DNA from 2 places in the Streptomyces sp. NPDC092370 genome. Region 1 is predicted to be linked to the other one. Evidence: riboswitches for the same ligand, from Rfam matches in the RefSeq annotation. Region 1 holds a riboswitch; the other holds the start of a gene.

Region 1 (4,203 bases):
AGGAGCTTTCCGCGTACGGCGAGATTGGTGTACTGGAAGTCGCCTTCGGGCCTGCGGTCGGCGAGCAGGACGGCGAACCGATCGGCCCAGCCGACGAACGCCCCGTCGGGGCCGGGATCACCCACGCCCTCGGTGAAGCTGTCCCCCACCGCTACGTACGACCCGATCACTGCTCTGCTGTCACTCTTCGAATCGTCTGCCACAGCAGTCCATGATTCACCTTCGAATGTGACCTACGCGACCGTAGGAAAGAGTTGACTGGCGGTGAGATAAGCCACTCCTCAAGGGTTCGCCAACTCCGGAATACACTGCTTGTCAGGGATGTTTCGGGGTGAGCCGCCAGACCCGGAATCCGCTGATACGGAAATGGCTCCAGACGGTCCGGAAGGCGAAGTGCCCGCTCGTGTACGGCTGCGGGTCGGTGTAACCGAAGACGGGTCGTCCGTTGTTCCACCATTGGACCGTGGAGCCATCGGAGACGATCCGGACCCGGTTCGGCTCGCCCGGCACCAGCAGCGGCTCCGTGTAGTCGAAGACCAGGGGGCGGACACCGGGTTGACCGACGTAACGGCGCAGCCGGGTCGTGGTGTTGTGGTTGGCGCCGTAGCCCGCGTAGTACGTCGTCAGGTGGTCGTACTCGTCGAGAGCCCCGGCGCGCGGTGTCGCGAAGAGATCGTCCGGGGAGCGGACGTCGGTCGCGTTCCAGAAGTTGTTGAGGTCCGAGACCCGGTCGTTCACCCCGCCCGCGGAGACCGGGGTCGCGGTGTATTCGAGCACGTACGGCCCTTCGAGCCGCTGTCTGAACCACACAGTCGCGCCGCTCGGCACGTCGATCTCCAGGGTGCCGCGGGAGGCGAAGACGGTGCCGCCGTCCTGGAGTTCGGTCACCCACTGCCCGAGACCGTGACAGAAGTCGTCGCGGGCGACGAGGCGGCGACGACGGGACGCGGCCCGCGCGCCGGCCGTCGGGGCGAGGGCCGCCAGGGCGGCTCCGGCGGCCAGGGCTCCGAACGCTCTGCGGGTGGTCGACACGGGACACAGCTCCTGGGGATCCACCGGGAAGACCGGGGAAAGCGCTTGCACACCGGACGGGATCACTCTGCCCCAACTCCCGTCGCCTGTCGATCCCTTGTCGCCCCTCGGGGGTGGTCGGCGAGCGCATACGCCGAAGGCCGGACCCGGGGATCGGGGTCCGGCCTTCGGTCGCGTGTCAGGCAGGTGGTCGTGCGGCCGGTCAGCCGACGGAGACGCCGTGCGAGCGCAGGAAGGCGACCGGGTCCACGTCCGAGCCGTAGTCCGGCGTGGTGCGGATCTCGAAGTGCAGGTGCGGTCCGGTCACGTTGCCGGTGGCGCCCGACAGGCCGACCTGCTGCCCGGCGGTCACGGTCTGGCCGGCCGAGACGGAGAGCTGGGACAGGTGGGCGTACTGGGCGTAGTAGCCGTCGGCGAGCTTGATGACGACCTGGTTGCCGTAGGCGCCGCCCCAGCCGGCGGAGACGACGGTGCCCGCGCCGACGGCCTTGAGGGAGGTGCCGGTCGGGACGACGAAGTCGACACCGGTGTGGTAGCCGCTGGACCACATGCTGCCGGACATGCGGTACGGGGTGCTGACGGTGGCACCGGCCACCGGGAGGGTGAAGCCACTGGAGTTGCTCTCGGCGGCGGGCTTGGCGGCGGCGGGCTTGGCGGCGGCCGGCTTCGCGGCGGTCTCCGCCTTCGGGGCCGACTCGGCGGCGGACGGCTTGGGGGCCGAGGCCTTCGGCGCGGACGGGGCCGAGACCTTCGGCGCACTCGCCGCCTTCTTGCCGATCGACAGCTTCAGGCCCGGGTGGATCAGCGACGGGTCGGAGCCGACGGCGTCACGGTTGTCCGCGTAGAGCTTCTTCCAGCCGCCGCTGACGTTCTGATCGTCGGCGATCTTCGCGAGGTAGTCGCCGGCCCTCACGGTGTACGTGCGGGCACCGGTGGCCTTTTCGGCGGCCTTCTTGTCGGCGGCCGGAGCCGACTGGACGGCCTTTTCCGGAGCCGACTGCGGGGTGGCGGCGTGGGCGCCGGCGGCCCCCATGAGCGGCAGGGCGAGAGCGGCCCCGCCCGTTCCGGCGACGGCGATGGAGCGGGTGAAACGCTGGGTCTTGGGACGGCGGTGCTTACCCTTCGCGGGCATGACGAATTCCTCTCCGTCGCCTGCGAGGTGAGCTGTCGGGTGCGGGCTGGAGATGCCCGGTCGCGCCGAGGTGCGACTTAACCCCAAGCCGTTCCGGGAACCGGAACAGGCGTCTTACCTGTGGGTCCCCCGCTCCTGCCGTACGTCGGGTCAGTGTGTGGGGCTCCGGGCGGCGGCAGGATTAGGCGTCCGTCCGGATGGGTGTGGAACGTAAGCGACCAAGACGCAATGGGACAAGCTTGCGGTTGCCCGTGACGGTGTTTGTCTCGACGCGCTGACGCAAGTGCCGTCACCGAGCGTGGATTACCGATCTCCCGCTTTCCTCAATGGCCCTTGCTGTTGTGGGAATTACGTGAACATGGCGACAACACATCGTCACGAATATGACGATGGTCACGCACCCCGACCTCATCCCCTTTACGATCGGGGCACGTTACCCCTTAGCGGACGGAACTCTCTATCCGGACAGAACGTCTACTTGCGCTCAAGGCGGACGACAGTGGCGTCGAAATCTCCGCTCAGGCCGACCCGCAGTCCGTGATGCAGCAGTACGGCCCCTCGGTAAACTTCGCCCGTTTCGAGGCATTCGTACACTGCTGTCGGGTCGAGGCCACGCAGCCGCAGCGCCGGTACCGGCTCACCGTAGTGCTGCGCCTGGAGCCAGGCGAGGACGACGGTCTCCTCACCGAGGACGTACTGCACGGCGCTCAGCCCGCCCTCCGGGGGCCGCAGCCGGTACAGGTCGCCGCGCTGCACCACGGGCCGGATCTCCTTGTAGAGCCCCACCCACCGCCCCGCCTCGGCGAGCTCCTCCGGTGTCCACTTCGTGAGGTCGCCGCCGACCCCGAGCACCCCGGCCATGGCGCTGACGAACCGGAACCGCAGGGAACTGGCCCGGTGGTTGAGCATGGCGTTCGGACTGTCGGTGACCCAGGCGGCCATGACCCGGGCCGGATGGAGCTGACTGAAGCCGTGCTGGATGGCGAGCCGGTCGAGGGGGTCGGTGTTGTCGGAGGTCCACACCTGGTCCGTACGGCTCAGCACGCCGAGGTCGATCCGGCCACCGCCGCCAGAGCAGGACTCGAAGGCCACGCCGGGGTGGGCGGCCCGCAGCCGGTCCAGCAGGGCGTACAGGCCGTGCACGTGGTCGACCCACAGCCGCTGCGGGTAGGGGTCGCCCGGCCACCCTGCGTCGGTGAAGCAGCGGTTGAAGTCCCACTTCACGTAGTCGACCGGCGCGCCGGAGAGGAGCCCGTCGAGCTGCTCCCACAGGTACTCCCGGACGTCCTCGCGAGCCAGATTGAGGACGAGCTGATTGCGGAACTCCGTCCGCTTCCGTCCTGGTTGGTACTGCACCCACTCGGGGTGCGCCCGGTACAGCTCGCTGTCCGGGTTGACCATCTCGGGCTCGACCCAGATGCCGAACCGCATGCCGAGGCCGTGCACGTGGTCGGCGAGCGGCTTCAGCCCGCCCGGGAAGCGGTCGGGGTTGGGGGTCCAGTCGCCGAGCCCGGCCCGGTCGCTGGTGCGCGCCCCGAACCAGCCGTCGTCGACCACGAACAGCTCGACGCCCAGGGCGGCGGCCCGCTCGGCGAGCGCCCGCTGCTGCTCCTCGGAGATGTCGAACTCGGTGGCCTCCCAGGAATTGAACAGCACCGGCCGGTCCTGCTCGGCGTCCGGGATCACATGCGCCCGCTGATAGGCGTGCCAGGCGCGGCTCGCCCCGCCGAAGCCACCGTCGCTCCAGAGCCCGGCGAAGACAGGGGTCGTGTACGACTCCCCCGTGCCGAGCATCAGCAGGCCGGAGTCGTCGTGGCCGGCCCCGCCGGTGATCTGCACGCGGGCGTCGGGGAGCTGGGCCACGGTGATGCGCCAGGAGCCGGACCAGCCGAGGGCGCAGCCGTAGACCTCGCCGTGCTCCTCGGTGGCGTCGGTGTCGAGGGCGACCCAGGGCAGGTGCTGGTGGGAGGTGTGGCCGCGGCGGCTGCCGATGACCTTCTCCCCGTGAGTCAGGCGAGAGCGCGTCAGCCGGGACTCGG
Region 2 (4,203 bases), on a different contig from region 1:
CATCTGACCAAATCGGCCAGGGAGATACGTCAGACCCCGGACTCAACTCCGTGTACTGCTCGGGTATGACACGGGCGGGTGTCTTCTCCCCCGACCCGTAGGGGTCGGGGAGAAGAGGAGGCCCTAGCCGGCCCGGTGCACCACCGCGTCGCACAGCTCCAGGAGCGCCGTCTTCGCTGCGCACTCCTTCAGGGGCGCCAGCGCCGAACGGGCGTCCTGGGCGTAGCGCACGGTGTCCCGCCGGGCCTGCTCCAGCGCCGGGTGGGCCCGCAGCAGGCGCAGGGCCTCGGCGTGCCGTTCGTCGTCGGTGAGGTCGGAGTCCAGCAGCTCACACAGGGCGATGTCCTCGGCGAGTCCGAGGCGGGCCGCCCGCTCGCGCAGCCGCAGCACCGGCAGGGTGGGGATGCCCTCGCGCAGGTCGGTGCCGGGGGTCTTGCCGGACTCGTGGGAGTCGGAGGCGATGTCCAGGACGTCGTCCGCGAGCTGGAAGGCGACGCCGAGCCGCTCGCCGTACTGGGTCAGCACGTGCACGACCGTCTCGTCGGCGCCGGACATCATCGCGCCGAAGCGGCACGAGACGGCGACCAGCGAGCCGGTCTTGCCGCCCAGGACGTCCAGGTAGTGCTCGATGGGGTCGCGGCCGTCCTGCGGTCCGGCCGTCTCCAGGATCTGGCCGGTCACCAGGCGCTCGAACGCCTCGGCCTGCACCCGCACGGCCTCCGGGCCGAGGTCGGCCAGGATGTGCGAGGCGCGGGCGAAGAGGAAGTCGCCGGTGAGGACCGCGACGGAGTTGCCCCAGCGGGTGTTGGCGCTCGCGACGCCCCGGCGCACGGCGGCCTCGTCCATGACGTCGTCGTGGTACAGCGTGGCCAGGTGGGTCAGCTCCACGACGACGGCCGACGGCACGATCCCGGGTGCGTGCCGGTCACCGAACTGGGCGGAGAGCATCACGAGCAGCGGACGGAACCGCTTGCCGCCGGCCCGCACCAGGTGCTGGGCGGCCTCCGTGATGAAGGGCACCTCACTCTTGGTGGCCTCGAGCAAGCCTTCCTCGACAGCCGTCAGTCCGGCCTGGACATCGGCTTCCAGAGCCTGGTCCCGCACGCTCAGCCCGAACGGCCCGACGTCGGTCACGAGGGGTCTCCTGTCTGCTGTGTCTGCCGGTGATTACGCGGTTTGTCGATAGGTCGCTGTCCTCACTCGAGTCAGCGTATCCGGTCACGTTTCGATCACCGCCAGCGCCCATGGTTACAGGCCGGGTGGTATCCGATCACGCCCGCTATGTTTTCGATCAACCCATAAGAACAGATATTTATCGACTTACCCAGGGGTACCGAAGTATGCACGATTTGCCGCTTTAGGTAAGTGAATTCCCCTTGGTGGAAATCGCCCCGCCGACTTGTGATCAGTGAGTTGAATCACTTCTTCCGCTTTTCTCTCCCGCCCTCGCACCGACCCGTACCCCCTTCCCCCGAAAGCCAGTTGACCCTTGGCTCCCGCAAAGGATCAAGCGGCCCAAACACCCCCGACCAAGGTCATCCGCGTGATATGTGACCAAGGCGCTTGTTCCCGACATGTGCTCTCGCATACGTTCCCGGCCTGTCCGGCGGACGCCTAATCCTGCCGCCGCCCGGACTCCCCACAGGAACCGACTCACTCACGCAGGGCAGGAGCGGGGGACCCAGGTAAGTCGCCGGTCCGCACAGCGGCACGGCTCGGGGTGAAGCCGCGCACGGCACACAGCGCCGTACGCGGCCGGGCACCTCCCGGCCCGAACCCGACAGCTCACCTCGCAGGCGCCGGAGAGGAATATCGCCATGCCCGGACGAGGCAAGCACCGTCGCCCCAGAATCAACCCGCTGACCCGAGGCTTCATCGCCGCCGGCACCGGCGGAGCCGCACTCACCCTCCCGCTCCTCGGCGCCACACACGCGAGCGCCGCCGAGCCCCAGAGCACACCCGCCGCCGTACAGTCCGTGCCGCGGGCGGTCCAGCCCGCCAAGTCCCTCACGTACACCGTGACCAAGGGCGACTCGCTCGCCCGCATCGCGGACACGTACGACGTCTCGGGCGGCTGGAAACAGCTCTACAAGGACAACCGCGCCGCCGTCGGCGACAACCCGAAGCTGATCCACCCGGGTCTGAAGCTGAAGGTGAAGACCACCAAGGCGCACGCCGCGAAGAAGACCGCGACCCCGTCGTCCGCCCCGGCCAAGCCGGCCGCGAAGCCCGCCACGGGCGTCGCCCAGGCCACCCAGGCGTCCGCGAAGACCTACGCGAACAACCTCGACGGCTGGATCCGCGAAGCGCTGGACATCATGGCGCAGAAGGGGATCCCCGGGTCCTACGACGGCATCCACCGCAACATCATGCGCGAGTCGTCGGGCAACCCGCTGGCGATCAACAACTGGGACTCGAACGCCGCCGCGGGCACCCCGTCCAAGGGTCTGCTCCAGGTCATCGACCCGACCTTCGCCGCGTACCACGTCCCCGGCACCCCCTTCGACCCGTTCGACCCGGTCGCCAACATCACCGCGGCCTGCAACTACGCGGCCGACCGCTACGGCTCGATCGACAACGTCAACGGCCCGTACTGAGCGGTCCCGCCCAGCAGTCGCTCGAGGACGACGGCGACGCCGTCGTCCTCGTTCGACAGGGTGACCTCGTCGGCCACGGCCTTGAGTTCGGGATGGGCGTTGGCCATCGCGACACCGTGGCCGGCCCAGTCGAACATCGGGATGTCGTTGGGCATGTCGCCGAAGGCGATGGTGTCCGCCGGCCGCAGCCCCAGATGCTCGGCGGCCAGCGCCAGGCCCGTCGCCTTGGTGATCCCGCACGGCTGGAGTTCCACCGTGCCGGGCCCCGACATCGTCACCGTCGCCAGTGAGCCGATCACCGAGCGGGCCGTCGCCGCCAGTTCGTCGTCCGACAGGTGCGGATGGCGCAGCAACACCTTGCTGATGGGCTCACCCCACAGGTCGTCGCGCCGGTCGACCCGTACCGCGGGCAGGGTCGGGTGCGGCATGAGATAACCCGGCTCGATCAGCGTGAGCCCGTCGACCCCGTCCTGGTCGACCGCCGCGTACACCTGCCCCACCTCCGCCTCGATCTTGCCGAGGGCGGTCTCGGCCAGTTCCCGGTCCAGGGTGATGGACCACAGCAGCCGGTCCGCGCCGGCGTCGTACACCTGCGCGCCCTGCCCGCACACCGCGAGTCCCCTGCATCCGAGGTCGTCCAGGAGCGGCCGCACTCTCGGCGCCGGCCGGCCCGTCACCACGAGGTGCTGGGCACCGGCGTCCGCCACCCGCGCGAGCACGGCGAGGGACCGGTCGGAGAGGGTGTCGTCGCCGCGCAGCAGCGTCCCGTCCAGATCGGTGGCGATGAGTGAATGTGCGAGGGGTGCGGCCATGATCAGAGAATACGGACAACGCGCCCCCTCGTTTCATCGCCCGACGGACGCCGATTGCCCGGTTGAAGGCCTCTGCACCGGTTGGCAACAACATGCTCCGCTACCTACCGGAGAGGCCGCATCGAGCGGTACCTTCCATGTGTCCAGGGGGGACTTGATCGGGGGGTCAGGTTGAGCAGTGGGCGCATTCGCGTGGCTGGGCCCGGGGAGCTCGATGAAGGGGAGAGGGAGCGCTGGCGTGCGCTGCGCGCGGTCTCCGAGGCACCGCGCAACCCCTTCATGGAACCGGAGTTCACCGAAGCCGTCGGCCGGGTCAGGCCGCGGGCCCGGGTCGCCGTGGTGTACGAGGGGCCGGAGCCGGCCGGCTTCCTGCCCTATGAGCGGGGCCCGTTGGGGCAGGGCCGGGCGATCGGTCTCGGCGTCTCGGACGCGCAGGGCGCGATTCTGCGGCCGGGGCTGAACCTGGAGACGGGCGAACTGCTGAGGGCCTGTTCGGTGTCGAGCTTCGCCTTCGACAATCTGGAGGCCGAACAGCGGCTGTTCGTCCGGTACGCGGCCGCGGAGCACGCCACCTACGTCATCGACGTGGAGAAGGGCTACGAGACGTACGAGTCGGTGCTGCGCGCGCAGTCGCCGAAGTTCCTGAAGACCACGCTGGCCAAGGAGCGCAAGCTGGGCCGACAGGCCGGTGAGCTGCGGTTCGTGTTCGACGAACGCGACCCTGCCGCGCTGCGCACCCTCATGGGGTGGAAGTCGGCGCAGTACCGCAGGACCGGGCGCCGGGACCGGTTCGC

The links. A riboswitch is a leader RNA that binds a small molecule or an ion and turns the genes downstream of it on or off. The one in region 1 is predicted to bind cyclic di-AMP.
Region 2: another riboswitch for cyclic di-AMP. It lies ahead of ACIQHQ_RS24250 (transglycosylase SLT domain-containing protein); the one in region 1 lies ahead of ACIQHQ_RS06960 (LysM peptidoglycan-binding domain-containing M23 family metallopeptidase).

What each region holds. Positions count from the first base shown of each region.
Region 1 is NZ_JBIVQO010000002.1:73,660-77,862, forward strand. It holds gene ACIQHQ_RS06950 (SGNH/GDSL hydrolase family protein) at 1-170, opposite strand, end outside; gene ACIQHQ_RS06955 (DUF6250 domain-containing protein) at 316-1,032, opposite strand; gene ACIQHQ_RS06960 (LysM peptidoglycan-binding domain-containing M23 family metallopeptidase) at 1,235-2,164, opposite strand; cyclic di-AMP (ydaO/yuaA leader) riboswitch at 2,169-2,330, opposite strand; gene ACIQHQ_RS06965 (alpha-galactosidase) at 2,639-4,203, opposite strand, start outside.
Region 2 is NZ_JBIVQO010000008.1:157,752-161,954, reverse strand. It holds gene ACIQHQ_RS24255 (polyprenyl synthetase family protein) at 124-1,134, opposite strand; cyclic di-AMP (ydaO/yuaA leader) riboswitch at 1,637-1,812, shown strand; gene ACIQHQ_RS24250 (transglycosylase SLT domain-containing protein) at 1,818-2,597, shown strand; gene ACIQHQ_RS24245 (HAD family hydrolase) at 2,561-3,409, opposite strand; gene ACIQHQ_RS24240 (GNAT family N-acetyltransferase) at 3,596-4,203, shown strand, end outside.